One region of the Klebsiella sp. M041 genome, then DNA from elsewhere that is predicted to be linked to it. Evidence: predicted binding sites of a transcription regulator. Region 1 holds the regulator's gene; the other holds the start of a gene.

Evidence for each region. Region 1 encodes PurR, which represses purine synthesis genes. Its sites were predicted from a motif close to CANGCAAACGTTTGCNTG; they were not measured.
Region 2: cvpA (colicin V production protein) is a predicted target of PurR. The motif match lies at 8,019-8,036, and genes of this name have one in related genera.

The regions. Positions count from the first base shown of each region.
Region 1 is NZ_JCAXWU010000006.1:156,332-171,172, reverse strand. Features, by position in the region: gene punC (purine nucleoside transporter PunC) at 1-1,113, opposite strand, end outside; gene punR (DNA-binding transcriptional activator PunR) at 1,226-2,137, shown strand; gene purR (HTH-type transcriptional repressor PurR) at 2,156-3,181, opposite strand; gene cydH (cytochrome bd-I oxidase subunit CydH) at 3,474-3,566, shown strand; gene AC6CWS_RS09815 (MFS transporter) at 3,734-4,903, shown strand; gene sodB (superoxide dismutase [Fe]) at 4,963-5,544, opposite strand; gene AC6CWS_RS09805 (helix-turn-helix domain-containing protein) at 6,025-6,510, shown strand; gene AC6CWS_RS09800 (C40 family peptidase) at 6,465-7,337, opposite strand; gene AC6CWS_RS09795 (Grx4 family monothiol glutaredoxin) at 7,678-8,025, shown strand; gene rnt (ribonuclease T) at 8,073-8,720, opposite strand; gene gloA (lactoylglutathione lyase) at 8,857-9,264, opposite strand; gene AC6CWS_RS09780 (alkene reductase) at 9,343-10,440, opposite strand; gene AC6CWS_RS09775 (TetR/AcrR family transcriptional regulator) at 10,494-11,093, opposite strand; gene AC6CWS_RS09770 (DUF1289 domain-containing protein) at 11,233-11,475, shown strand; gene AC6CWS_RS09765 (aldo/keto reductase) at 11,524-12,420, shown strand; gene sodC (superoxide dismutase [Cu-Zn] SodC) at 12,490-13,011, shown strand; gene AC6CWS_RS09755 (FUSC family protein) at 13,004-14,841, opposite strand, start outside.
Region 2 is NZ_JCAXWU010000001.1:198,426-213,266, forward strand. Features, by position in the region: gene flk (flagella biosynthesis regulator Flk) at 1-930, opposite strand, end outside; gene pdxB (4-phosphoerythronate dehydrogenase PdxB) at 1,041-2,177, shown strand; gene AC6CWS_RS00980 (aspartate-semialdehyde dehydrogenase) at 2,241-3,254, shown strand; gene truA (tRNA pseudouridine(38-40) synthase TruA) at 3,254-4,066, shown strand; gene AC6CWS_RS00990 (DedA family protein) at 4,093-4,752, shown strand; gene accD (acetyl-CoA carboxylase, carboxyltransferase subunit beta) at 4,939-5,859, shown strand; gene folC (bifunctional tetrahydrofolate synthase/dihydrofolate synthase) at 5,935-7,203, shown strand; gene dedD (cell division protein DedD) at 7,193-7,873, shown strand; gene cvpA (colicin V production protein) at 8,092-8,580, shown strand; gene purF (amidophosphoribosyltransferase) at 8,614-10,131, shown strand; gene AC6CWS_RS01020 (UbiX family flavin prenyltransferase) at 10,269-10,853, shown strand; gene AC6CWS_RS01025 (hypothetical protein) at 10,919-11,080, opposite strand; gene argT (lysine/arginine/ornithine ABC transporter substrate-binding protein ArgT) at 11,121-11,903, shown strand; gene hisJ (histidine ABC transporter substrate-binding protein HisJ) at 12,171-12,953, shown strand; gene AC6CWS_RS01040 (histidine ABC transporter permease HisQ) at 13,020-13,706, shown strand; gene hisM (histidine ABC transporter permease HisM) at 13,703-14,419, shown strand; gene hisP (histidine ABC transporter ATP-binding protein HisP) at 14,427-14,841, shown strand, end outside.

The DNA.
Region 1 (14,841 bases):
AATAGAGACCAGCATCACGCTGGTGGTGGTCAGCAGCGGTGTGGCGATCAGCGTGGAGACTAGCAGGCTGGTCAGGAAGCACAGGCCAAGCTGGAGGGTGTTCTGCAGCGCCGCCGCGCGGCCGGTTGCCTGCGGGAAAGGCTTCAGCGCCTGAGCGACCACGATGGGGTAGATCCCGCCGTTGACCACCGCCATCAGGCAGAACGGGATCATCAACGCCACCAGCGAGGCATGCGTTTGCAGACCCACCAGCCAGGTGGCGGCGACGCTGACGGCGAAGACCACCAGCAGCCACGGGAGCATTTGTTGCCCGGACCATTTTTGCAGCAGCGCGCGACAGCCATAGCCGCCCACCAGAAAAGCGATGGTCTGCGGGATATAGCTCAGGCCGATGGCGGTCGGGCCGTAGCCCATCTCATGAAGGATAAACGGCGAACCGGTAAGCCAGGCGAAGAAGCTGGCGGAACAGGCGGCGTAGATCAGGACGTTGCCGCTGTATTCCCGGGAGCGCAGCAGCGCCAGAAAAGTGATTTTCTTTTCAGCCACTGTGGCCGACTTAGCGGCGGCCTTCAGGCGCAGGGCAGGCAGCATCAGCAGCAGAGTGATGGCAAACAAGGTGGCGAAGATGGCTTGCCACTCGAAGTGCACCAGCAGCCAGCTGCCCAGCAGCGGGGCCAGCGCAGGGGACAGTCCTACCAGCGGCATAATAGTGGCGAAGATGCGGTTGGTGCGCTGGGCGGGATAGTAATCGGTCACCATCGCCTGCCAGGTGACCGCCGCGGCGCAGACGCCAATCGCCTGCAGAAAACGCAGCGCCAGCATCAGCGTGGCGTTCTGCACCCACAGCATTCCCAGGCAGCCGACCGCGAAAATCGCCAGGCCGCTCAGCAGCACCGGTTTGCGCCCGTAGCGGTCTGACAGCGGCCCCCAGAAGAGCTGGCCCAGCGCGAAGCCGGCGAGGAACAGGCTCAGGCTGGCGCTAATGGATGCGGCGGAGGTGTCGAGATCCTGCTGCATGGCGGCAAATGCCGGCAGGTACATATCGGTGGCCAGAAAGCCCAGCACGCTCAGGCCGGCCAGCCAGACTAAAAATCCTTTCCCAGGTTGTGACATAACGTTCTCATTTTTGGAGTACAGGTACGATGCCGCAGAGTGTAGGGAGTGCATTGTGGCTTGTGAAACGCTAATATTTGTCACATGCATTCAAAAATTTTGCAGGCAGAAAATGTGGTCTGAATACTCTCTGGAAGTGGTTGATGCCGTCGCCCGGAACGGCAGCTTTAGCGCGGCGGCGCAGGAGCTCCATCGGGTGCCTTCCGCCGTCAGCTATACCGTGCGTCAGCTCGAAGAGTGGCTGGCCGTCCCGTTGTTTGAGCGCCGTCATCGTGATGTGGAGCTGACCCCCGCCGGGGTCTGGTTTTTACAGGAAGGGCGCTCTGTTATCAAAAAAATGCAGATCACCCGCCAGCAGTGCCAGCAAATTGCCAACGGCTGGCGCGGGCAGTTGTCGATCGCGGTGGACGATATCGTGAAACCCGCGCGGATGCGCCAGATGATCGTGGATTTCTATCGCCATTTTCCCGACGTCGAGCTGATCGTTTTTCAGGAAGTGTTCAATGGCGTATGGGATGCGCTGGCCGACGGCCGCGTGGAGCTGGCGATTGGCGCAACGCGCTCTATTCCGGTCGGGGGCCGCTATGCGTTCCGCGATATGGGGATGCTGAGCTGGGACTGCGTGGTGGCGAGCGATCACCCGCTGGCGAAGATGGCGGGGCCGCTGAGCGACGATGTCCTGCGCAACTGGCCGTCGCTGGTGCGGGAAGATACCTCGCGTTCGTTGCCCAAACGGACAACGTGGCTGCTGGATAACCAGAAGAGGGTGGTGGTCCCCGACTGGGAATCGTCGGCAACCTGTCTGTCGGCAGGACTCTGCGTCGGCATGGTGCCAAGCCATTTCGCCCGGCCATGGGTGGATCGCGGCGAGTGGACCGCGCTGGCGCTGGAAAATCCGTTTCCGGATGCGGCCTGCTGTCTGACCTGGCAGCAGAATGATGCTTCGCCGGCGTTAAACTGGATGCTGGACTACCTGGGGGACAGCGACACGCTGAATCGGGAGTGGCTGCGGGCGCCGGAGTGATCCGCGCCCGCCAGTGCTTTAGCGACGATAGTCGACAAACGGGCCATCCGCCACCGAGCGGCGTTCGACCAGCCGAGGGTGCACTTCAATAGACTGCGACTCTTCGCGCTTGTTGACGATACGATCCAACAGCATATTGAACGCGGCTTCGCCCAGCGAATCTTTCGGCTGATGAATGGTGGTTAACGCCGGGCTGAAATAGCGGGCGTTGCGCACATTATCATAACCGATCAGCGAAATGTCCTGCGGCACGCGCAGCCCCATTTCATCCGCGGCGCAGATAGCGCCCATCGCCATAATGTCGCCGCCGCAGAAGACCGCCGTTGGACGGTGTTGTTGGCTCAGGATCTGCTGCATGGCGCGGTAGCCGGACTCCGGCTCGAAGTCGCCCTGTACAATCCAGTTTTCCGGCACGCTGATATGCGCCTCTTTCATCGCCTGCATGAAGCCGGCCAGTCGCCCCGCGCCGGTGTTGCGCTCCAGCGGGCCCGGGATCACGCCGATTTCGCGGTGACCGCGTTCAATCAGGTAACGTCCGGCGATATACCCGCCCTGGAAGGCGTTATCGATTACCGCATCGGTAAAGTCAGCTTTTGCTTCGCCCCAGTCCATCACCACCATCGGAATATGGCGATACTCTTCCAGCATGCTCAGGACGGAGTCCGGGTATTCGGAACACATCACCAGCAGACCGTCGACGCGTTTTTGCGCCATCATCGACAGATAGGCCCGCTGTTTTTCCGGGTCGTTCCAGGCGTTGCCGAGAATCAGGGTATAGCCCTTCTGGAAGCAGCTCTTTTCAACGGACTCAATGATTTCAGCGAAATAGGCGGCTTCGCTACTGGTCGCCAGCAGGCCAATCGATTTTGTATGATTGACTTTCAGGCTGCGGGCCACGGCGCTCGGCGAGTAGTGCAGCTCTTTAATCGCCGCCCATACCGCATTGCGCGTCTCTTCGGCAACGAAACGGGTTTTGTTAATTACATGTGATACAGTTGTAGTGGAAACGTTTGCGCGCTTCGCTACATCTTTAATAGTTGCCATTACATCTCACTCCATGCCTTGACCTGATCGCCTGATCATCGATACGTAAACGTTTGCCTACACACACCCTGAATACAATTTTCAACATTGCATCACGTCGGGAAAACGACACAGAACGACAGGAAGGGGTCAATGGCCGATACGCTTTTAAATTAGCGTGGGATTTTGTCCGATCTTGGGGCAAAGTGGAAGAGCAAAAATGTGCATCGCCCTAAATCCCGGAAGATTTTTGCGATTTTTTGTGCAAAAATGAGCAAGCTCACTTTTGGTGTGGGGATAACAAGAGGGAAAAATGATGGATACCAATTTAAAGTTTTCGCTGATCACCACGATTATTGCCCTCGGCGTGATCGTCGCATTCAGCCTGACCGCCATACTGCACTAATGTTCCGATGAGGGAGGAGCGCGGCCTCCTCCCCGTATCCCGCCATTATTATCAATTCTGCAAAAATCTTTTGTCATTTCGTTCACTTTTGTTTTTTTGTGATTGATGTCATGCTTTTGGCTTCTGATGTTACGCCGTCCTCCCTGACGGTCTGATGGAGTCATTGAATGAAAATCAACTTTCCTTTACTCGCGCTGGCGATCGGCGCCTTTGGCATCGGGACCACCGAGTTCTCCCCGATGGGATTGCTGCCGGTGATTGCCAAGGGCGTGGACGTCTCGATACCGGTAGCGGGAATGCTGATCAGTGCGTATGCCATCGGCGTCATGGTCGGCGCGCCGCTGATGACCCTGCTGCTGTCCCATCGCGCCCGACGCAATGCGCTGATTTTTCTGATGGGGATCTTCACCGTCGGCAACCTGCTGTCATCCATGGCGCCGGATTACACCACGCTGCTGCTGTCGCGCATTATTACCAGCCTCAACCACGGCGCCTTTTTTGGCCTGGGGTCGGTGGTGGCGGCCAGCGTGGTACCCAAGCACAAGCAGGCCAGCGCGGTGGCCACCATGTTTATGGGCCTCACCATCGCTAATATCGGCGGCGTGCCTGCCGCGACCTGGCTTGGAGAAACCATCGGCTGGCGGATGTCCTTCCTCGCCACCGCGGGGTTAGGCCTGCTGGCGATGGTGAGCCTGTGGTTCTCCCTGCCGAAGGGCAGCGCGGGCGAACGGCCGGATGTCAAACAAGAGCTTTCGGTCCTGTTACGGCCGCAGGTTCTTTCTGCCTTACTGACCACCGTGCTGGGCGCCGGGGCGATGTTTACGCTGTATACCTACATTTCGCCGGTACTGAATTCGCTGACCCATGCTTCATCGCTGTTTATCACCGCGATGCTGGTGCTGATTGGAGTTGGTTTTTCGCTGGGCAACTATCTGGGCGGCAAATTCGCCGACCGGTCGGTCTCCCGCACGCTGAAAGGCTTTCTGCTGCTGCTGATGGCGATCATGCTGGCGATACCGCTGCTGGCGCAATCCCAGGCGGGTGCGGCCATCAGTATGATCGTCTGGGGCGCAGCCACCTTTGCGGTAGTGCCGCCGCTGCAGATGCGAGTGATGCGCGTGGCGCATGAGGCGCCGGGTCTCTCTTCTTCGGTGAATATCGGGGCGTTCAACCTGGGCAACGCGCTGGGCGCCGCCGCCGGCGGGGCGGTGATCTCCGGCGGACTGGGATATGCGTTTGTGCCGGTAATGGGCGCGATTATTGCCGGTCTGGCGTTGCTGCTGGTCTGGTTTAGCGGACGAGCGCAGCCGGAGGAGGCCTTTGCCAGCCAGTCATAAACGGTTGGGAAGGGTGTAAAAAAAACCGCAGCAGGGGTCACTCTGCTGCGGTTTGTCGTTTATGCGGCCAGGTTAGCGGCAACAAACTTCCAGTTAACCAGCGCCCAGAAGTGGTCCAGATAGCTTGGACGGGCGTTGCGGTAGTCGATGTAGTAAGCATGTTCCCAGACGTCAACGGTCAGCAGCGGCTTCGCGTCGGTGGTCAGCGGGGTACCCGCGTTGCTGGTGGAGACGATAGCCAGGCTGCCGTCGGCATTTTTAACCAGCCAGGTCCAGCCAGCGCCAAAGTTTTTCGCCGCGGCGTCGGTAAATTTGGCCTTAAACTCTGCGAAGCTGCCGAAGGATTTGGCAATCGCGGCCGCCAGCTCGCCTTCCGGTTCGCCGCCGGCGTTCGGCGCCAGGCAGTTCCAGTAGAAGGTGTGGTTCCAGACCTGCGCCGCGTTGTTGAAAACGCCGCCTTCAGAGGTGCGCACGATCTCTTCGAGCGATTGACCTTCGAACGCGGTGCCTTTGATCAGGTTGTTGAGGTTAGTGACATATGCCTGGTGGTGTTTACCGTAGTGGTATTCCAGGGTTTCTGCGGAAATGTGCGGCGCCAGGGCGTCTTTTGCATATGGTAATGCAGGTAATTCAAACGACATTGCTACTCTCCTTATAACTTTTTTGTTTTATCTCACATTGACAAGATGAGGTTTTCACCTGAATCGCGTTCTGACCGCCCGACGCTGTCGCGTCCCGGGCCTGTTATTGTATTGAGAATGTTAACATTTGCCGCAGGCAGTGAAAAGCCTTACAACGATAAAGGCTATTATCGCCGGCGCAACTGCCGAAGGCTTAACCGTTTTCTGCGTAGCGGCGCGTTAAGACGCCCGCAGATGTTGCAAAAATGTATAAGTAAAAGGAGGCTGGGTCTCCAGCCTCTCACCGCGATGGTTAATTTCTCAGCAGGCCATCTTAAGACCCCGTAGCGCAAACGGCTGAATGAAAATAAGCATTTTAAATCAAATAATTAATGACGCTATGCTTTCAGGCAATCGCCGCTATGCCAATAATTCATTGTCTATTTTGATATTTGTATGACAAATATAGCCGCCGGCAGTAATTTCCACAGGATGGCTACGATGGCAAAAACAGATGAAGTGGTAAGCCCGAAAATGATCCCGGTCGTGCAGGGGATCGTTGACTGGATCGAAGCACATATTTTTGACACCCTGCCGGTAAGCGCGATAGCGAAAAAGTCCGGCTACTCGCACTGGTATTTCCAGCGGCAATTCGCCATGGTGACCGGCTGCACGCTGGCGAGCTACGTCAGCCGCCGGAAGATGACCATCGCGACAATCTACTTAACGCAGACCGAGGCCTCCATGCAGAGTATTTCCCAACGTCTGGGGTACGACGGGCAGGCGGCGTTCTGCCGCACCTTTCACCGTCACTTTGGCATGTCGCCCACCCGCTATCGTCGGGAAGCGCCAGTCACAGAGGCGAATATGCAGTTTCCCCTGACGGTGGGGGCGGAGAACGCGCAGGTGAAGAGGGCTGCCGCCGTAGCGGCAGACCGGGATCAACGAATGGTTTTCGGGGTCATGACGCGACGGGCGCCGACGTAATGGCGTACCCAGTAATCTTCGCTCAGGGAGGTGATTTGAATATCGCGCCCCGTGCGCGGGGACTGAATGAATTTCCCGTTGCCGACGTAAACGCCAACGTGGTCGGCAGTGCCGCGTCCGCGGGTGCGGAAGAAGACCAGGTCGCCGCTCTGCAGTTCGTCACGATCGACCGGACGCGCATCGCGCAGGTGGTACATTTCATTGGCGGTACGCGGGATATGAATCTTGACCAGGTCTTTGTAGGCGTAATAGACCAGCCCGCTGCAGTCGAACCCGGTGCGCGGCGAGGTGCCGCCCCAGCGATACGGTTTACCCAGCTGGCCCATCAGTTTGTTCATGGCGGTACTCTGCGCTTTTTGCACCCGGACTTTATGCGCGTCGGCGATCGTCAGATTCGCTTCGCTGGCCTCGGGTTTACAGCGTTTTTTATAGCCCTTACGCACCACGCATTTGCTTTTGACGCTGTTCAGCGCCAGGGCCGGCTCGGCGCTGGCGGCCACCGTTTTTGCGCACTGCTTTTTATACCCTTTACGCAGCACGCATTTTTTCGTGGCGCCGGCGGACTGACGATGAAGCGCGGTTTGGCTTGCTGCGGTAGAGCGGGTAGGGAGCCGGGTGCTCGAGGATTTTTTACTGGTGGTTTTAGCGGTGGTTTTACTTTTTTGACTGGTTGCTTTTTTCTTGCGCTCTGAGCCGCTTTTCGCGGGCAACGCCTTTGGCGAGGCGGAGGCGTGCGTATGCCCTGAAGCCTGAGCCAGTGGCGTGAATGAGATAGATGTGAACAGTAATGCACAGAGCGATATCGCGATTTTGTTTAGCCGCGCCACTGAGCAATCCCCTGATTAATTACAGACATGTACAAATGCCTGACGATGAATGACAAACCGGAACGATTCTAAAGCATAAAAACCCGGAAAGTTAATATTCTTTTGTATCAAAAATGTCGATTGGTTAACGATTGCAAGAAAACGCGTCAGACATTGACCGCCTCGCACAGAAAATGCGCAACGCGCGCCTGCCCGCGACGGCAAAATGATATTTTTAAGGCAACTTCGCGCAACAGAAGATAAAATATGAATAGTGAAAAAAATGTTATTATCGGTCCTGCCCTCGGGACGCTACAATGACAAGTTACTGCCGTAGAAAGAAGTTTAAGGAAGCACGACAATGAGCTCGACTTTAGAAAAGATCCAACGCCAAATCGCTGAAAACCCGATCCTGCTGTACATGAAAGGTTCGCCGAAGCTGCCAAGCTGCGGTTTCTCCGCTCAGGCCGTTCAGGCGCTGTCCGCCTGTGGTGAACGTTTTGCTTACGTTGATATCCTGCAGAACCCGGATATCCGCGCCGAGCTGCCAAAATATGCCAACTGGCCGACCTTCCCGCAGCTGTGGGTGGACGGTGAACTGGTGGGCGGCTGCGATATCGTCATCGAGATGTACCAGCGCGGTGAACTGCAGCAGCTGATCAAAGAGACAGCGGCGAAATACCACACTGACGAGCCGAAAGCGGAATAATTCCCGCGGTCAGTAAAAAAGCGACTTCCTGGAAGTCGCTTTTTTTATCACTCCGGCGTCGCCACCGGCAGCGGCCAGCCGCCCAGACGCTTCCAGCGGTTCACTATCTCGCAAAACAGCTGTGCCGTCTGCTCGGTATCGTAGAGGGCGGAGTGGGCCTGCGCGCCGTCGAACGGCATACCCGCGGCAATACAGGCTTTCGACAACACCGTCTGGCCCAAAGCCAGCCCGCTCAGCGCGGCGGTGTCAAAGGTGACAAACGGATGGAACGGGTTGCGTTTAAGCCCCGCCCGTTCGGCGGCGGTCATGGTGAAGCTGTGGTCAAATGTGGCGTTGTGCGCCACCATGATAGCCCGACTGCAGTCGCTCTCTTTCATCCCTTTGCGTACCATTTTGAAGATGGCATGCAGTGCGTCGTATTCGCTCACGGCGCCGCGCTCTGGATCGTGCGGGTTAATCCCGTTAAAGGCCAGCGCTTCGGGCTGAAGATTGGCGCCCTCGAAAGGTTCAACATGGAAATGCAGCGTTTCATCGGGCATCAGCCAGCCTTGCTCATCCATCTTCAACGTAATGGCGGCGATCTCCAGCAGGGCGTCGGTTTTGGCATTAAATCCTGCGGTTTCAACATCAATCACCACTGGATAAAAACCGCGGAAACGGTCGCACAGACCATTCAGTTGAGCGTTCTCGGACATCAGATTCTCTTAGCTGGAAAAAAGTAGCGCGCATTATGGCAAATTTTGCCACGGCTTGCAGCAGGCAGGGGTGAAAACAACGGGCGCCGCAGCGCCCGGGCGAACGAGGATAATGAAGTCGCTATGGTCGGGGGGGTTAGTTGCCCAGCCCTTTGCCGGCGTCTTTCTCTTCAATCAGCTCGATTTTGTAACCGTCAGGATCTTCCACGAAGGCGATAACGGTGCTGCCACCTTTTACCGGCCCGGCTTCGCGGGTAACGTTGCCCCCGTTCTGGCGGATCCGTTCGCAGGCTTCGGCGGCGTTGTCGACGCTCAGCGCGATGTGACCGTAGGCAGTGCCCAGCTCATAGCTGTCCACGCCCCAGTTGTAGGTCAGTTCGATCACCGCGGTATCGCTCTCTTCGCCGTAGCCGACGAAGGCGAGGGAGTATTTGTACTCCGGGTTTTCGCTGGTGCGCAGCAGCTTCATGCCCAACACATTGGTATAGAAGTCGATAGAACGTTGCAGGTCGCCAACGCGCAGCATGGTGTGGAGTAAGCGCATAATGTCCCCTATGCAGTTTATTTGATAGATCAGAGCCTTGAGTATAGCGGCGATACGTCGCCGCTATCAATGGAGGGATTACAGCGTAGGATAATCGGTGTAGCCTTCCGCGCCGCCGCCGTAGAAGGACTCCGGGCGCTGCGGGTTGAGCGCCGCTTTTTTCTGCAGGCGGGCAACCAGATCCGGGTTGGCGATGTAATCGCGGCCAAAGGCCACGGCATCAATCAGCCCTTTGCTGATCAGGTCGTTGGCTTTTTCAACGGTGTAGGCGCCAGCGCCAATGATCACGCCCGGGAAGCGGTCGCGAACTTTCTGACGGAAGGCTTCGCTGTACGGCTTGCCGCCCGCCCAGTCCGGCTCGGACATGTGCAGATAGGCGATACCGCGTTTCGCCAGCTCGCTAATCAGATACAGCGCGTCTTCTTCTTCGTTCGGGCCATTATCCACATTCTGGAAGCTGCCAATCGGCGACACGCGGATGCCAATCCGGTCGGCGCTCCACTCTTTGCTCACGGCGTCAACCACCTCCAGTACCAGACGGGCGCGGTTTTCCACGCTGCCGCCATACTGGTCGGTACGCTGGTTCGCCGACGGCGAGAGGAACTGGTGCAGCAGATAGCCGTGGGCCGAGTGCAGTTCAACCAGATCGAAACCGGCGTCACGGGCATTGCCCACCGCCTGACGGAAATCATCGACGATCCCCGGGATCTCTTCGGTTTCCAGAGCGCGAGGCATCGAGGTATCGGCGCGGATGGCGTGGCCGTTTTCGTCGCGCAGCGAGGTGCGGGTGCCGGCGCTCAGCGCAGACGGCGCTACCGGGGCGGCGCCGCCGGGCTGCAGGCTGCTATGGGAAATTCGCCCGGTATGCCACAGCTGCACGGCGATATGGCCGTTTTCCGCGTGAACGCCGGCGGTGATTTTCTGCCAGGCGGCAATCTGCTCCGGGCTGTGCAGGCCTGGCGCGCCGGCATAGCCTTTGGCCTGGGCGGAAATCTGCGTCGCTTCGCTGATGATTAGCCCGGAGCTGGCGCGCTGACGGTAATATTCGCCCATCAGCGGGGTAGGGATATCGCCCGGCTCGATGCTGCGCAGACGCGTCAGAGGAGCCATAAATACGCGATTAGGGACGGTGACGGCACCGACTTTCAACGGGGTGAATAATTTTGATTCCGACATAATGACTCCTGAGTAGACCGGTCGTCTAGGAACTGATGAAATAAAAACGCCTGTTAAACAGCAGGCGCCGCAATAATCTGTTTCGCGTGGGCAAGGGCGCTCTCCAGCGGCGTTGCGCTACGCGTTATTTTGGCCTGCAGGTTGGCGCCGAGCCACAGGGAATAAAGCACCTGCGACAGGGTCATGGCCTCGCCGTCAAATGTCAGACTGCCTTCCTGACGTCCTTTCTCCAGCGCGTCGCCCAGCAGGGCGATGATCTGGCTGGCGCCGTGGTTCATGGCGGTGCGCATGTCTTCCGACAGATCGCAGACCTCTGCCGACAGCTTGACGGTAAGACACCCGCTAATAATTCCCTGCTGGTAAAACTGATTCAGCGTGTGCTGATAGTAGGCCAGCAGCCGATCGCGATAGTTGCCGTCGCCATGGGCGAAATGCTCGACCAGGCGCTGCAGATATCCGGCGAAATGGTTTTCCAGCAAGGCGACGCCGAAGGCTTCTTTAGAGCGGAAGTAATGATAGAAAGAGCCCTTGGGCACTTCCGCCGTCTTCAGGAGTTCGCTCAAGCCCATGCCGGTAAAGCCGCGATGCATGCAAAGCCGCTCGCCGGTGGCCAGAATATGTTCTCGGGTATCACAATCGCTGTGTCTGTTCATGGAGCACACTGTAGTAGACCGATTGGTCTAATGCAAGACCCGGCGCAAAAATGTTAGCTGGCGCAGCACGTAGTGAACAAAATTTGCGTCAGCGCGGGGAAACGTCTTCAATGAAAGGAGATGAGGGGACAGGAGGCGTGTGGTGGCAGAGCAGTTAGAGTTTTTCCCGGTGCAGAGCCCGTGCCGGGGAATTTGTCAGACCGATGAGCGCGGCTACTGTCGCGGCTGTTTCCGTAGCCGTGAGGAACGTTTTAACTGGCAAACGATGAGCGATGCGCAGAAACAGGAGGTATTGCGTCTGTGCCGTCAACGCCTGCTGCGCAAAATCCGCGCAAACAGGCCAGAGGCGGCGGAAGAACCGCAGCAACCCTCACTGTTTTAAGCCAAAAATTACGTATACTCAGAGCACTTTTTTATTGAGGAAGCGGTTATGGTTCAGCGTATTGCTATGGCTCCCCAGGGGCCGGAATTTTCGCGTTTTGTGATGGGCTACTGGCGTCTGATGGACTGGAAAATGTCGCCAGGCGAGCTGGTCAGCTTTATCGAACAGCATCTTGATTTAGGTATTACCACCGTCGATCACGCCGATATCTATGGCGATTACCAGTGTGAATCCGCCTTTGGTGAAGCCCTGAAGCTGGCGCCGCATCTGCGTAGCCGAATGGAAATTGTCAGCAAATGCGGCATTGCCACCCGGGCGCGCGCTGAAAACACCATCGGTCACTACATTACCGACCGGGACCACATCGTGCTCAGCGCTGAGCAATCGCTGAGTAATCTGGCGACGGACCATCTCGATCTGCTGCTGATCCACCGGCCGGATCCGCTGATGGACGCCGATGAGGTGGCTGAAGCCTTCCTCGCGCTGCATCACAGCGGCAAAGTACGTCATTTCGGCGTCTCGAACTTTACCCCTGCCCAGTTCACCCTTCTGCAGTCGCGCCTGCCGTTTACGCTTGCTACCAACCAGGTGGAGATCTCGCCGGTGCATCAGCCGTTGCTGCTCGACGGCACCCTCGATCAGCTGCAGCAGCTGCGTATTCGCCCGATGGCCTGGTCCTGCCTCGGCGGCGGCCGCCTGTTTAATGAAGAGGGCTTTCAGCCGCTGCGCGACGAGCTGGCCCAGGTGGCCCACGAGCTTAACGCCGACAGCATCGAGCAGGTGGTTTATGCCTGGGTGCTGCGCCTGCCATCGCAACCGCTGCCGATTATCGGCTCGGGCAAAATTGAGCGCGTGCGCTCGGCGATTGTGGCTGAAAAACTGAGTATGACCCGTCAGCAGTGGTTCCGTATCCGCAAAGCCGCGCTCGGTTACGACGTGCCATAACAGGCATTTCGCCTCCGGAAACCTGTTCCTGGTTTACACTTAACAGGGAGACAGCCATCCGGAGGTGTTATGCAACGATGTATTCTCGCTATCCTTTCCCTCGCATTTTGCGCTGGCGCGCAGGCCGTCAGTGAAGATGTGCAACTTAATCTCGTGACCAGCCAGGGCGTTGGTCAATCCATCGGCAGTGTAAAAATCACCGAAACCGACCGCGGACTCGAATTTGCTCCCGATCTGCGAGCGTTGCCGCAGGGCAAGCACGGCTTTCATATCCATGCAGAAGGCAGCTGCCAGCCGGCGATGAAAGAGGGCAAAGCCGTGGCCGCCGGAGCGGCGGGCGGACATTACGATCCGCAACATACCGGTAAACATGAAGGGCCGCTGGGCACCGGACATCTTGGCGATTTGCCCCTGCTGGTGGTCAACGACGCGGGCGTGGCTGACCAGCCGATTATCGCTCCGCGCCTGAAAACGCTGGCGGAAGTGAAAGGCAAAGCGCTGATGGTTCATGTCGGCGGCGATAATATGGCCGACAGTCCGCAGCCGCTGGGCGGCGGCGGCGAACGGTTTGCCTGCGGGGTGATTAAGTAATCTTTTCGCCAATCGTTCCGGCGACCGGAGCCTGTTCCAGCTGCGATAGCGCGCAATACAGTCGCCAGATCGCGGCGGCCAGCTCCCGGGCCGCCGGCTGATGATGGTGGTTCAGAACCTCGCAGATCCGCAGCAGCTCCTGCAGCGTGGTGGCCAGCGGCCGCTGCTGCACGCCGCGCTCGCTCATCACATCGCGCAGCAGGTTGATACACAGATCGCGCACCTGGGCGAGCGGATCGGAGCGGGTTTCCCACTCACGAAGCTGCCAGACCACGTGGGAGCAGTTCAGTAAGACCACTCCCCAGCGCAGTAGCCAGCGGCGGGCCAGCGCATCCTGGCTCTGACTAAGCTGGCTGACGTGGTGATATACCAGCGATTCAAATTCGTGCTCGCTGTGCTGGGGGCGGCGGCTGAGCTGATCGACAAAGTGACGCCGTAACGCTCTGATGTGCCGTCGCCCTTTGCGGGCGTCCGAGCCGGGACTGAGCACCGCAAAAGCCAGCCACGCAAAGCCCACGCCGACAATCTTGCTTAAATTGTCATTGAAAAAGGCCGCATAGTCGTACACCGGTGGGTTGGTGACGGAGATAAACGAGCCCATAAAGACGATAAGCTGCCCCCACAGGCCGGCAAATTTTGGCCACTGCAGCTTGAGTAACTGCATGGTGGTCAGCAACGGGAACAGAAACAGCAGGAACTGCCACAGGTCGGTGATCTGCACCATCAGGCCAAATTTCACCACAAAACTGAACACCGACAGCAGGACCAGGGTCTGCATCAGCAGGGTCAGCGAGCGAAACGGCGAGGCCGACACCGAGTAGAGTACGCAGCAGATGGAGGCCAGGGTCAGGGCCGCCGCGCAGCTGGTCCACTGGGTACTGATCCCCCACGCGCCTATCGCCACCAGGGCGCAAAAGGTACGAATGCCGTTGAGCAGGGCTTCCGCCTGGTCCGTGTGGCGGGTCAGCGCGGGTGCGGAAGGAACATTGAACTCGGCGATCGCCGAGGCATTTTCAACCCGGCGGATCCAGCGGCTGCTTTCCAAATAAATGCGACAGAAATAGCGTAACCGCGCCCAGAAGGCGAGGTGGCGGTAATCCGCGCCCGGCGGCGGCGCCAGCGGCGCCAGAATGCGGGCGACGTGATAGCTGTCAGCATTGGCGGTGGCGAGCTCCGCAAGCAACGACTCCAGCACCTGGCGGGTATTGGCCGGGGCGTCAGGCCAGTTCAGCAGCATACGCCGCAGGCTGGAAATGACGCTGGTCATTCGGAGCTGTTGGTGCAGCAGGTAGTTCAGCAGGGGATTCTGCCGACGGAAGCGGTAGTGGCTCCAGAAGGCCTGGATGCGCAGCAGGTTCATGGTCAGGATCTGGCCAATTACGCTTTCATGGGCGGTGCGGATAGCATCCGTCGTTTCCGGTACCCACAGCAGACTGGCGTGCTCCAGCAGGCGGGCGTGCATGGTTTTCAGCGCCGTCAGCAGGTTGCTGCCATCGGAGGTGCTGGGCAGGATCATCATCATCAACCCGCCGCACAGGATCCCGACGATGACTTCGCAGACGCGCGACTGGGCAATCACCCATAGCTCGTAGCTGTCGCTGATATTAATCACCGGAAAGGCGATGATGGCGCAGGTATAGCCCGCCAGCTGAAAGGCGTAGGCCACGTTGTTGGTGAACAGGGCGCAGGCCCAGGTGCAGAGCGCCAGCCAGCCGGAGATACTGAACAGGAACAGCCAGGGATCGTTGAGCGTATGGCCCGCCAGCAGCAGGGCGGCGCAGGCGCCGAGCAGGCTGCCGGCAATGCGGCCAAAACTTTTACTGATCACCC
Region 2 (14,841 bases), on a different contig from region 1:
CAGCTGCCAAGGCTTAGCGGCCCATGTCTGCCGGGTCGCGGGCTCCTCCTGCGGGATCGCCAGCGTCTCCTGGGCGCGGGCCACCCGCAGCACAAACACCTTATTCAGCAGCGCCAGGATCTGCGCCGGGCTCAGCGTGGTCTGCGGCGTGACCTGCCAGTTGCGACGGGCAAAGTCGACAATCTTCTGCCACTCCGCGGCCTCCAGCGGCTGCTTGAGCGCCCCCTGCAGCGAGGTAAGCGTGGGCGCGCTTTGCGCGCTGAGCGTCTGCCGCGCCTGCAGCCAGTACGAAAGCGGCGTGAAGTGCGTCGCCGGGATCAGCTCCCCGGACTTGACGCCGCAAAGTTCCAGCATGGACTGCCAAATCAGTTTGCTTGGTTCGCCGGTGGCGGCCGCCAGCTTAGTCACCAGCTGATTGAGCGTGTTGTGCTCGGCCGGCAGCAGTGGACGAAGGGTCGGCGGGCGCTGCTGCGGCTGCGGGATCGACAGCTGACCGCGCTGCAGCAGATGCAGAATGTTCTCCAGTTGCGACTGGCTGAGGGCATGCAGCGCCGTTTGCCCATAATGCTGACGAATATAATCGCTCACCGCCTGGCGGTTATTGCCCTGGCCGAGCAGATCGCTGAGCTGCGCCAGGGTCTGGCGATGATGATGATTGTCCTGCGCGGCGGCCAGGCGCTGGTTGAGACTGGCCTCGGCGGCGCTGAAATGGCGGGCCAGCAGGGGCGTGTCGCCTTTCAGTCCGAGGTCATGTTTGACGCAGGCCCACACTTCCGCATTCTGCTGCGAGGTCAGCGCCACCAGGCGCGTGATCAGTCGCTCCAGGACGGTGCGTTGCTGCATGGAAAGCGAAGGTTCGCCGGTGGCGGCAGTGCCTGATGGGCCTCGCCCTGGAGGACGGTCTGGCATATCTGCAAGGGGGTGCGTCATGATTCATCCTTTCGATATCGCGGTGCTGGAACCAGGTGATGAGTATGCCTGGCGGCCAGATTATGGCACACTTCCCCGGTTAACTCTCGTTCTCAGACAGGTACTGAACTGTGAAAATCCTCGTTGATGAAAATATGCCCTATGCCCGTGAGCTTTTTAGCCGTTTAGGCGACGTGCAGGCGATCCAGGGCCGCCCGGTCCCGGCCGATGCCCTGACCGATGCGGATGCCTTAATGGTGCGCTCGGTCACCCGGGTCAATGAAGCATTGCTTGCCGGCAAGGCCATCAGGTTCGTCGGCACCGCGACCGCAGGCACCGATCATGTCGATCAGGCGTGGCTGCAGCAGGCGGGGATTGGTTTCTCCGCGGCGCCAGGCTGCAACGCCATTGCGGTGGTGGAGTATGTCTTTTCATCGCTGCTGATGCTGGCCGAACGTGACGGCTTCGCACTGCGCGATCGCACCGTCGGGATTGTCGGCGTCGGTAACGTCGGCGGGCGGCTGCAAAAGCGTCTGGAGGCGCTGGGCATCAAAACTCTGCTCTGCGATCCGCCGCGCGCTGACCGCGGCGACGAAGGCGACTTCCGCTCCCTTGACGATCTGGTCCAGCAGGCCGATGTCCTCACCTTCCATACCCCGCTGTATAAAGAAGGACAATATAAAACGTTGCATCTGGCGGATGAGGCGCTGATTAGCCGCCTGAAGCCCGGAACGATTTTGATCAACGCTTGCCGCGGGCCGGTGGTGGATAACGCCGCGTTGCTGAAACGCCTGGAAGCCGGTCAGTCCCTGAGCGTGGTGCTGGACGTTTGGGAGCCGGAGCCGGATCTCAACATAGCGCTTCTCAAGCGGGTGGATATCGGCACGGCGCATATCGCCGGCTACACCCTTGAAGGGAAGGCGCGCGGGACGACGCAGGTATTCGAAGCCTATAGCGCCTTTATCGGTCATCCGCAGCAGGTGGCGCTGGATACCCTGCTGCCGGCCCCGGAGTTTGGCCGCATCACCCTGCATGGCCCGCTCGATCAGCCGACGCTGAAAAGACTGGTTCATTTGGTGTATGATGTGCGCCGCGATGATGCGCCGCTGCGGAAGGTGGCGGGCGTCGCCGGTGAATTCGACAAGCTGCGTAAAAATTATCAGGAACGTCGCGAATGGTCTTCGCTGTACGTGCAGTGCAGCGATGAGCAGGCGGCGACGCTGTTGCGCCAGCTCGGTTTTAACGCCGTGCATCATCCTGTTCGTTAATGTCTTCTTAATGCCCCTGCCGGATACTCCGGCAGGGCCGCTTTATTTCTGGAGTAAACCACCATGTCTGAAGGCTGGAATATTGCCGTACTGGGCGCAACGGGCGCCGTAGGCGAAGCCCTGCTCGAAACTCTCGCTGAACGCCAGTTCCCGGTGGGGGAGATTTTTGCTCTGGCGCGCAATGAAAGCGCGGGCGAACATCTGCGTTTTGGTGGCAAGTCGGTGATCGTCAAGGACGCCGCCGAGTTTGACTGGACCCAGGCCCAGCTGGCTTTCTTTGCCGCAGGCGTCGAAGCCAGCGCAGCGTATGTCGAAGATGCGACAAACGCCGGATGTCTGGTTATCGATCTCAGCGGCCTGTTTGCGCTGGAGCCGGACGTACCGCTGGTGGTGCCGGACGTGAACCCGTTCGTGTTAGGCGATTACCGCAACCGCAATCTGATTGCGGTGCCCAATAGTCTGACCAGCCAGCTGCTGACGGCGCTGAAGCCGCTTATCGATCAGGGTGGACTGTCGCGCATTAGCGTCACTAACCTGCTCTCCGCCTCAGGGCAGGGGAAAAAAGCGGTGGATGCGCTGGCAGGGCAGAGCGCCAAGCTGCTGAACGGCATCCCCATCGATGAAGACGATTTCTTTGGCCGCCAGCTGGCCTTCAACATGCTGCCGCTGCTGCCGGATCGTGAAGGTAGCGTGCGCGAAGAGCGCCGTATCGTCGATGAAGCGCGCAAAATTCTTCAGGATGACGGGCTGATGATCTCCGCCAGCGTCGTCCAGTCGCCGGTCTTCTACGGCCATGCGCAGATGGTGAACTTTGAAGCGATGCGTCCGCTGGCGGCGGAAGAGGCGCGTGACGCCTTTACCCGCGGCGAGGAGATCGAACTTTCTGAAGAGGGCGAATTCCCCACTCAGGTTGGCGACGCCTCCGGCAACGCCCGTCTCTCCATCGGCTGCGTGCATAATGATTACGGTATGCCGGAGCAAGTCCAGTTCTGGTCGGTGGCGGATAACGTCCGCTTCGGCGGCGCGCTGATGGCGGTGAAGATCGCCGAGAAGCTGATTGAGGAGTACCTGTACTGATGTCTGAGATGGAGCAACAGCCGGTCTGTAAAATCGCGCTGGGCATCGAGTACGACGGTAGCAAATATTACGGCTGGCAGCGGCAAAACGAAGTACGCAGCGTGCAGGAGAAGCTGGAAAAGGCGCTCTCGCAGGTGGCGAACGAACCCATTACCGTCTTTTGCGCCGGCCGCACCGACGCCGGTGTCCATGGCACCGGCCAGGTGGTGCATTTCGAAACCCGGGCGCAGCGTAAAGATGCCGCCTGGACGCTGGGGGTAAATGCGAATTTACCTGGTGACATCGCGGTGCGTTGGGTCAAACATGTCCCGGCGGATTTTCACGCCCGGTTCAGCGCCACGGCGCGCCGCTATCGTTACGTCATCTATAATCATCGCCTGCGTCCGGCGGTATTAAGTCAGGGCGTCACGCATTTTCACCAGCCGCTCGACGCCGCGCGCATGCAGCGTGCCGCACAGTGTCTGCTGGGGGAGAATGACTTTACCTCGTTTCGCGCGGTGCAGTGCCAGTCGCGTACCCCGTGGCGCAACGTGATGCACATTAACGTTACCCGCTACGGCGCTTATGTGGTGGTGGATATCAAAGCGAATGCCTTTGTACATCATATGGTCAGGAATATTGTGGGCAGCCTGATGGAAATCGGGGCCGGAAACCAGCCGGAGAGCTGGATGGCAGAACTGCTGGCAGCAAAAGACAGGACGCTCGCTGCGGCAACGGCAAAAGCGGAAGGGTTGTATCTGGTGTCGGTGGATTACCCGGCCCATTATGATTTACCGGTGCTGCCAATGGGCCCGCTGTTTCTGGCGGACTAATAGGGTCATTAAGGGTAAAGACAAACATGGACTTGATTCACTTTTTAATTGATTTCATCCTGCATATTGATGTGCACCTGGCCGAACTGGTCGCCCAGTATGGCGTCTGGGTTTATGCCATTCTGTTTTTGATTCTGTTCTGCGAAACCGGGCTGGTGGTAACGCCGTTCCTGCCGGGGGATTCCCTGCTGTTCGTCGCGGGCGCGCTCTCGGCCCTGCCCACCAACGATCTGAATGTCCACCTGATGGTATTGCTGATGGTCATCGCGGCTATCGTCGGCGATGCGGTCAACTACACCATTGGCCGGCTGTTCGGCGAAAAGCTGTTCAGCAACCCGAACTCGAAGGTTTTCCGTCGCAGCTATCTGGATAAAACCCATAGCTTCTACGAACGTCACGGCGGAAAAACCATTATCCTGGCGCGCTTTGTGCCGATAGTCCGAACCTTCGCGCCGTTTGTGGCGGGAATGGGGCATATGTCCTATCGTCATTTTGCGGCCTATAACGTCGTCGGGGCGCTGCTGTGGGTGCTGCTGTTCACCTACGCCGGCTATCTGTTTGGCGATCTGCCGGTGGTGCAGGAGAACCTGAAGCTGCTGATCGTGGCGATCATCGTGCTTTCCGTCCTGCCGGGCGTGATTGAGATTATTCGCCATAAGCGGGCGGCGGCGAAGCAGGCGAAGTAGTTTAGCCTGCGTTGCGCGTGACGGTGCACGAGCGTCACGCGCAGCGGTTTGACCACTTTTTTATCCCATGTTCCGGGATGATATGATTTAATGTGCAACATTCATGGTCTGTAAGAGGCAAAAATGGCATTATGCGCCCCTTACGACAAAACTGGCATCGACCAGGTTCAGGCAGAAAGGTTATCAATGAGCTGGATTGAACGAATTAAAAGCAACATCACTCCCACCCGCAAGGCGAGCATTCCTGAGGGTGTATGGACCAAGTGCGACAGCTGCGGTCAGGTACTCTACCGCGCCGAGCTGGAGCGCAACCTGGAGGTTTGTCCTAAGTGCGATCACCATATGCGCATGTCGGCGCGTAATCGCCTGCATAGCCTGTTGGATGAAGGTTCTCTGGTGGAACTGGGTAGCGAACTTGAGCCAAAAGATGTGCTGAAGTTCCGCGATTCAAAAAAATACAAAGACCGCCTGGCGTCCGCTCAAAAAGAGACGGGCGAAAAAGACGCGCTGGTGGTGATGAAAGGTACGCTCTACGCGATGCCGGTGGTGGCCGCGGCCTTTGAATTCTCCTTTATGGGGGGATCGATGGGTTCCGTCGTTGGCGCACGCTTTGTGCGCGCGGTGGAGCAGGCGCTGGAAGATAACTGCCCGCTGATCTGCTTCTCCGCCTCCGGTGGCGCCCGTATGCAGGAAGCGCTGATGTCGCTGATGCAGATGGCGAAAACCTCCGCGGCGCTGGCAAAAATGCAGGAGCGCGGATTACCGTACATCTCTGTGCTGACCGACCCGACCATGGGCGGCGTATCGGCGAGCTTTGCGATGCTGGGCGACCTGAACATTGCCGAGCCGAAAGCGCTGATCGGCTTTGCCGGTCCTCGCGTCATTGAGCAGACCGTACGTGAGAAGCTGCCGCCGGGATTCCAGCGCAGTGAGTTCCTGATTGAAAAAGGGGCGATCGATATGATCGTTCGCCGTCCGGAAATGCGTCTCAAGCTGGCCAGCATTCTGGCGAAGCTGATGAACCTGCCGGCGCCGGTTGCCGCTTCGGAAACGCCTCATGAAGGCGTGGTGGTGCCGCCGGCACCGGATCAGGAACCCGAGGCCTGATAAAGCAGAGGGCAGGGCCTGGCGGCGCTGCCCTTTTTTATTCAAACGCGTTAACCGTCAATTCTTGCGGGCATCATGGAAAAAGATCCTATTCCTCAGGCCACGTCGCCCCTGGCTACGTGGCTTTCTTATCTGGAACATCTGCACAGTAAAACCATCGACCTGGGGCTGGCGCGCGTCAGCGAGGTCGCGCGGCAGATGGATATCGTCAAACCGGCGCCGTTCGTCTTTACGGTCGCGGGCACCAATGGCAAAGGCACCACCTGCCGCACGCTGGAAACGGTCCTGATGGCGGCCGGCTATAAAGTGGGGGTCTACAGCTCTCCGCATCTGGTGCGCTACACCGAACGCGTGCGCATTCAGGGAGCGGAACTGCCGGAGGCAGCGCATACGGCCTCGTTTGCGGAGATTGAAGCTGCGCGGGGCGACATCTCGCTGACCTATTTTGAGTACGGCACGCTCTCTGCGCTATGGTTGTTTAAGCAGGCGCAGCTGGACGTGGTGATCCTGGAGGTGGGCCTCGGCGGCCGTCTCGACGCCACCAATATCGTGGATGCCGACGTCGCCGTGGTCACCAGCATCGCCCTCGATCATACCGACTGGCTGGGACCGGATCGCGACAGTATCGGCCGGGAGAAAGCCGGTATCTTCCGTGCCGGTAAACCGGCGGTGGTAGGGGAGCCGGATATGCCGCATACCATTGCTGAAGTGGCGCGCGAGAAGGGCGCGCTGCTCCAGCACCGCGGCGTCGACTGGCGCTATGAGGTGGAAGGCGAGACATGGTCCTTCCGCGACGCGGGCGGAGCGTTAAGCCGCCTGCCGCTGCCTCAGGTGCCGTTGCCGAATGCCGCCACGGCCGTGGCGGCGCTGCGCGCCAGCGGCCTTGCCGTCGATGACGCTATCCTGCGCGCGGGGATCCGCGACGCGATGCTGCCGGGACGCTTTCAGATAATCTGCGACGCCCCGCGGGTGATCCTCGATGTGGCGCATAACCCGCACGCGGCGGCTTATCTCGCCGGGCGTCTCAAAACGTTAGCGAAAACGGGACGCGTGCTGGCGGTTATTGGTATGCTGCATGATAAGGACATCGCCGGTACCCTGGCCAATCTGACGCCGGAAGTTGACGTCTGGTACTGCGCGCCGCTGGAGGGTCCGCGTGGGGCGACGGCGGAGCAGCTGGTGGAACATTTGCGTGGCGGCACAGTCTATAGCAGCGTGGCGCAGGCATGGCGCGCGGCCATGGCTGACGCTAAAGCGGAAGATACAGTGCTGGTGTGTGGTTCATTTCATACGGTAGCGCAGGTAATGGAAGAGATTGACGCGGGGAGAATCGGTGGCGAGTAAGTTTCAGAACCGTTTAGTCGGGACAATCGTGCTGGTGGCGCTGGGGGTGATTATCCTGCCAGGGCTGCTGGACGGGCAGAAAAAGCATTATCAGGATGAGTTTGCCGCGATCCCGCTGGTGCCGAAACCCGGCGATCGCGATGAACCGGATATGCTGCCGGCGGCGACTCAGGCGCTGCCTTCGCAGCCGCCGGAAGGGGCGGCGGAGGAGGTGCGGGCTGGCGATGCCGCTGCGCCATCGTTAGATCCGTCGCGTATCCCGGTGAACAGCAACAGCTTCGATGACGTTCAGGAGCCGGTGGTTGCCGCGAAACCGCAGCCTAAACCCCAGCCGAAGCCGCAACAGCAGGCTGCGACGCCTACCCCTCCGCCGGCTAAGCCTCAGCAGCAACCACCGCAGCAGCAGGCGGCCCTGCCGGCGCCGACCGGCAAGGCCTATGTGGTCCAGCTGGGCGCGTTGAAGAACGCCGATAAGGTGAACGAGATCGTCGGTAAGCTACGGGCATCGGGCTTCAAAGTCTATACATCGCCTTCGACGCCGGTACAGGGTAAAATTACCCGTATCCTCGTCGGCCCGGATGCGTCAAAAGACAAGCTCAAGGGCCAGCTGGGCGATCTGCAACAGATCTCCGGGCTCAGCGGGGTGGTGATGGGCTTCACCCCGAACTGATGGTTTTTTTCCGCCATGCGGAGAGAACGCGGCGGGGCTAAACGCCCCGCAAACCCTGTCTCAGCCGCCCTGAAGAGGCGAAAGGCAGTCTGGCGTTGAATGTTTTTTCAGCGCCATTTTTATTTCTGTAGGGCAAGGAAATCCCTACGCAAACGTTTTCTTTTTCTGTTAGAATGCGCCCCGAACTGGACGACAGGGCGTAAAATCGTGGGACGTATATGGTCTGGATTGATTACGCCATTATGGCGGTGCTGGGTCTTTCTTGCCTGGTCAGCCTGATCCGCGGCTTCGTTCGCGAAGCTTTATCGTTAGTCACGTGGGGTTGCGCGTTTTATGTCGCCAGCCACTACTACGCTGACCTGTCTGTCTGGTTTACGGGCTTTGAGGATGAACGGGTTCGAAATGGGATTGCTATTGCGGCGCTGTTTATCGTGACGCTCATCGTTGGCGCTATCGTGAACTATGTGATAGGCCAGCTGGTGGAGAAGACCGGTTTGTCAGGTACCGACAGGGTATTGGGGATCTGCTTCGGCGCGCTACGTGGGGTGCTGATCATCGCCGCTATCCTGTTCTTCCTTGACACCTTTACCGGGATGGCGAAGAGCGATGACTGGCAGCAGTCGCAGTTTATTCCCTATTTTACCCCCGTCATCAGATGGTTTTTTGAATACCTGCAAAGCTCGTCAAGTTTCTTGCCTAAAGTATAGACTTTGGGTCGTTGCTGAACGAGGAAAAGACGTATGTGCGGTATTGTCGGTATCGCCGGTGTTATGCCGGTTAACCAGTCGATTTATGATGCGCTAACGGTGCTCCAGCACCGTGGACAGGATGCCGCTGGCATCATCACCATTGATGCCAACAACTGCTTCCGGTTGCGTAAGGCTAACGGGCTGGTAAGCGACGTATTCGAAGCCCGCCATATGCAGCGTATGCAGGGCAATATGGGGATTGGCCACGTGCGTTACCCCACGGCGGGCAGCTCCAGCGCCTCCGAAGCGCAGCCGTTTTACGTCAACTCGCCGTATGGCATCACGTTGGCGCATAACGGCAACCTGACCAACGCCCATGAGCTGCGTAAAAAGCTGTTTGAAGAAAAACGCCGCCATATCAATACCACCTCAGATTCCGAAATCCTCCTCAATATTTTCGCCAGTGAGCTGGATAACTTCCGTCACTACCCACTGGAAGCGGACAACATCTTTGCCGCGATTGCGGCGACCAACCGCCTGATCCGCGGCGCGTACGCTTGCGTGGCGATGATCATCGGTCATGGCATGGTGGCCTTCCGCGACCCGAACGGCATTCGTCCGCTGGTGCTGGGCAAACGTGACGTAGGCGATGGCCGCACCGAGTATATGGTGGCCTCGGAAAGCGTGGCGCTTGACACACTTGGCTTTGAATTCCTGCGCGATGTGGCGCCGGGCGAAGCGGTTTATATTACCGAGAAGGGCCAGCTGTTTACCCGTCAGTGCGCCGATAACCCGGTCAGCAACCCGTGCCTGTTCGAGTATGTCTATTTTGCCCGTCCGGACTCGTTCATCGACAAAATTTCCGTCTACAGCGCCCGCGTCAATATGGGGACTAAGCTTGGCGAAAAGATTGCCCGCGAGTGGGAAGATCTGGATATTGACGTCGTTATCCCGATCCCGGAGACCTCCTGCGACATCGCGCTGGAGATCGCCCGCATCCTTGACAAGCCTTATCGTCAGGGCTTCGTGAAGAACCGCTATGTCGGCCGCACATTTATCATGCCGGGTCAGCAGCTGCGTCGTAAGTCTGTGCGCCGCAAGCTCAACGCCAACCGTGCGGAGTTCCGCGATAAGAACGTGCTGCTGGTGGACGATTCCATCGTCCGCGGCACCACCTCGGAGCAGATCATCGAGATGGCGCGCGAAGCAGGGGCGAAAAAAGTGTATCTGGCCTCAGCCGCGCCGGAAATTCGTTTCCCGAACGTGTACGGTATCGATATGCCGACCGCCAACGAACTCATCGCCCATGGCCGCGAAGTGGATGAGATCCGCCAGATCATCGGCGCCGATGGCCTGATTTTCCAGGATCTCAACGATCTGATCGAAGCGGTGCGCGCGGAAAATCCGGATATTCAGCAGTTTGAATGCTCAGTGTTCAACGGCGTATACGTCACCCGGGATGTCGACCAGCAGTACCTCGACTACCTCGATTCCCTGCGTAACGATGATGCCAAAGCGGTCCAGCTGCAGAACGAAGTCGAAAACCTCGAGATGCACAACGAGGGTTAAGCCGTTCGCGCGTCGCGGGCCCGCCGTTCCTGATGGACGGCGGGCCTTTTTTTCGCCCGGCAACCGTGCGTCAATGGTTGCGCCAACGGCTATAATCCGGCAAAGTCTGCGGCACGACGCGCAAGGGGTAACTGAACGTGAAACGACTGATTATTGGCATTTCCGGCGCCAGCGGCGCCATCTATGGCGTGCGGATGCTGCAGGTGCTTCGGGATGTGCCGGATATAGAAACCCATTTGATCCTCAGCCAGGCGGCGCGCCAGACGCTGGCGATGGAGACCGACTTTACCGTGCGTGAAGTGCAGGCGCTGGCTGATGTGGTGCATGATGCCCGCGACATCGCCGCCAGCATCTCCTCCGGCTCGTTTAAAACCGCCGGGATGGTAATTTTACCCTGCTCAATGAAAACGCTCTCGGGTATTGTCCATAGCTACACGGATGGTCTGCTGACGCGGGCGGCGGATGTGGTGCTGAAGGAGCGTCGTCCGCTTGTGCTCTGCGTGCGGGAGACCCCGTTCCATCTTGGCCATCTGCGCCTGCTGGTGCAGGCCGCGGAGCTGGGGGCGGTGATTATGCCGCCGGTGCCGGCCTTCTACCATCGGCCGCAAAGCCTGGATGATGTTATCAACCAGACCGTCAACCGGGTGCTCGATCAGTTCGACATTAGCCTGGAACAAGAGTTGTTTACTCGCTGGCAAGGGGCACAGGATTGCACCAAATAGGTGCGTGAAATGTACGCTTGCGCTGCGGTGGTGCAAATTTGTCGCCCCGATCAAATCCTCGACATTTATTTCGTCTTTTTGCGCTCAGGCGCTGCGGTTTCGCCAGTAATGCTGGTATCTTCCCTTTTAAGACAATCTTGCAACTTTATTTTAACAAATTTAACCCTGTTCCCGGCACGCACCGGGAAGATGGCACAAAAACTGCAGGATTGCTCGGCAATCACCATAACAAGCAACGCACCACATCACGACACTTAAGGGTACTGTATGAAGAAGACGATTCTGGCTCTCTCTTTACTCGTGGGAATGAGCAGCACGGCCAGCGTGTTCGCTGCTCTGCCGCAGAGCATTCGCATTGGCACTGACGCGACCTATGCGCCGTTTTCGTCGAAAGACGCGAAAGGGGACTTTGTTGGCTTTGATATCGATTTAGGCAATGAACTGTGCTCCCGTATTAAGGTGAAATGTACCTGGGTCGGCAGTGATTTTGACTCCCTGATCCCCTCCCTCAAGGCGAAGAAAATTGACGCCATCATCTCCTCGCTCTCCATCACCGAGAAGCGCCAGCAAGAGATCGCCTTCTCTGACAAGCTTTATGCCGCCGACTCCCGTCTGATCGCGGCCAAAGGCTCGCCGATCCAGCCGACGCTGGAGGCGCTGAAAGGTAAACACGTCGGCGTGCTGCAGGGCTCCACGCAGGAAGCCTATGCTAACGATCGCTGGCGCAGCCAGGGCGTTGACGTGGTGGCCTATCAAAATCAGGACCTGATCTATTCCGACCTCTCCGCAGGTCGTCTGGATGCGGCGCTGCAGGATGAAGTCGCCGCCAGCGAAGGCTTTCTCAAACAGCCCGCCGGGAAAGATTTCGCCTTCGCCGGCCCGTCGGTTAAAGACAAAAAGTACTTTGGCGACGGCACCGGTATCGGCCTGCGTAAGGACGACGCCGAGCTGAAAGCCGCGTTTGATAAAGCGCTGGGCGAGATGCGCAAAGACGGCACCTACGACAAAATGGCGAAGAAATACTTCGATTTTAACGTCTACGGCGACTAAGACTGCCGCAGGCCCGCGCTATCGGGTGGGCCTGCCGCCATGCTCGTGTAAAAGCCCCGAAAAGGTGCATCGCCAGACGCTGTGGATCATTTTAGTGCAAAGGCGGCCGCTTTTGTGGCTAAAAAATGCATAGTTAAGCGTTTGTGATGCAAAAAAATGGCCTTTCTGGTGCATAAATCTTTGCCCTCAAGGGGCGAATAATGGCACGATAACTGGTGTTAATAGTTCTAATAAACCCGTTAGAATGACAGTCTGTCGAGGATAGTTATGAAAAAACTGGCGTTGTCTCTCTCTTTAGCGCTGGCCCTTTCCAGCGTTTCCACGGTCTTTGCCGCTATTCCGCAAAAAATTCGTATCGGTACCGATCCGACTTATGCTCCCTTCGAATCGAAGAATGCGCAGGGGGAATTGGTGGGTTTTGATATCGATCTGGCAAAAGAGCTGTGTAAGCGTATTAATACCCAATGTACCTTTGTGGAAAACCCGCTGGATGCGCTGATCCCCTCTTTAAAAGCGAAGAAAATCGACGCGATTATGTCTTCGCTGTCGATTACCGAAAAGCGTCAACAGGAAATCGCTTTCACCGACAAACTGTATGCGGCTGATTCGCGTCTGGTGGTGAAAAAGGGCAGCCCCGTGACGCCGGACCTCGCCACCCTGAAGGGGAAGCGCGTGGGCGTGCTGCAGGGCACGACGCAGGAAACTTATGGTAATGAGCACTGGGCGCCGAAAGGTATCGAGATTGTCTCTTATCAGGGACAGGACAATATCTATTCCGACCTGACCGCCGGCCGTATTGATGCCGCTTTCCAGGATGAGGTCGCGGCCAGCGAAGGGTTCCTGAAACAGCCTATCGGTAAAGATTACCAGTTTGGCGGTCCGTCGATTAAAGACGAAAAGCTGTTCGGCGTCGGCACCGGTATGGGGCTGCGTAAGGAAGACAACGAACTGCGTGAAGCGCTGAATAAGGCGTTTGCAGAGATGCGTAAGGACGGCACCTACGACAAGCTGGCGAAAAAATATTTCGATTTTAACGTATACGGCGAATAATTCTCACGCCTCACCACTGCGCGTCCGATTCACGCGCAGTGGTGGATGACAGACAGGGTAGGCAGCATGCTGTATGGGTTTTCACAGGTTATTTTGCAGGGTGCGCTCGTCACCCTGGAGCTTGCGCTCAGCTCGGTCGTTCTCGCCGTCCTGATCGGGCTGGCGGGCGCGGGCGCAAAGCTATCGAGCAACCGTCCTCTGGCGCTGGTGTTTGAAGGCTATACCACACTGATCCGCGGCGTCCCCGACCTGGTGCTGATGCTGTTGATTTTCTACGGCCTGCAAATTGCGCTCAACAGCGTCACCGACGCGTTGGGCATGTCGCAGTTTGATATTGACCCGATGATCGCCGGGATAATTACCCTTGGCTTTATCTATGGCGCCTATTTTACGGAAACCTTCCGCGGCGCCTACCTGGCGGTGCCGAAGGGGCATATCGAAGCGGCCACCGCCTTTGGCTTCAGCGGCGGGCAGACGTTCCGGCGCATCCTGTTCCCGGCGATGATGCGCTACGCGCTGCCGGGGATCGGCAACAACTGGCAGGTTATCCTCAAGGCGACGGCGCTGGTCTCGCTGCTGGGGCTGGAGGATGTGGTCAAAGCCACGCAGCTGGCGGGCAAAAGCACCTGGCAGCCGTTCTACTTCGCCATCGTCTGCGGTCTGATTTATCTGGTGTTTACCACCCTGTCTAATGGCGTACTGCTGCTGCTCGAACGCCGCTATACCGTTGGCGTGAAGAGGGCTGACCTGTGATTGAAATTATTCAGGAGTACTGGAAATCACTGCTGTGGACCGACGGGTATCGCTTTACCGGCGTGGCGATTACCTTATGGTTGCTGATCTCTTCGGTGGTCATGGGGGGCATCCTGGCGGTCTTTCTGGCAATCGGCCGCGTTTCGAGCAATAAGTTCATCCAGTTTCCCATCTGGCTGTTTACTTACATATTTCGCGGCACGCCGCTGTACGTGCAGCTATTGGTCTTTTACTCCGGCATGTACACCCTGGAAATCGTCAAAGGCACTGAACTGCTGAACGCCTTTTTCCGCAGCGGGTTAAACTGTACGGTGCTGGCGCTGACCCTGAACACCTGCGCCTATACCACCGAAATTTTCGCCGGCGCGATCCGCTCGGTACCGGCGGGCGAAATTGAAGCGGCGCGGGCCTACGGCTTCTCTTCGGTCAAACTGTACCGCTGCATCATCCTGCCTTCCGCGCTGCGGATTGCGCTGCCGGCCTACAGTAACGAAGTGATCCTGATGCTGCACTCAACGGCGCTGGCGTTTACCGCCACGGTGCCGGATCTGCTGAAAATCGCCCGCGATATCAACTCGGCCACCTATCAACCGTTCACCGCCTTCGGCATCGCCGCGGTGCTCTATTTAATTATCTCGTATGTGCTGATTAGCTTGTTCCGCAAAGCGGAAAAGCGCTGGTTGCAGCATATCAAACCTTCTTCAACGCATTGAGAACGCCATGTCCGACAATAAATTAAACGTTATCGATCTGCATAAACGCTATGGGGAACACGAGGTGCTGAAGGGCGTCTCGCTGCAGGCGAAAGCCGGGGACGTTATCAGTATCATCGGTTCATCGGGCTCCGGGAAAAGTACCTTTTTGCGTTGTATTAACTTCCTTGAAAAACCGAGCGAAGGCACGATCGTCGTCAGCGGCCAGAATATTGGCCTGGTACGGGATAAAGACGGCCAGCTGAAGGTAGCCGACAAGAACCAGCTGCGCCTGCTGCGCACCCGGTTGACCATGGTGTTTCAGCATTTCAATCTGTGGAGCCATATGACGGTGCTGGAGAACGTCATGGAGGCGCCGATTCAGGTGCTGGGCTTAAGCAAACAGGAAGCGCGCGAACGGGCGGTAAAATACCTGGCCAAGG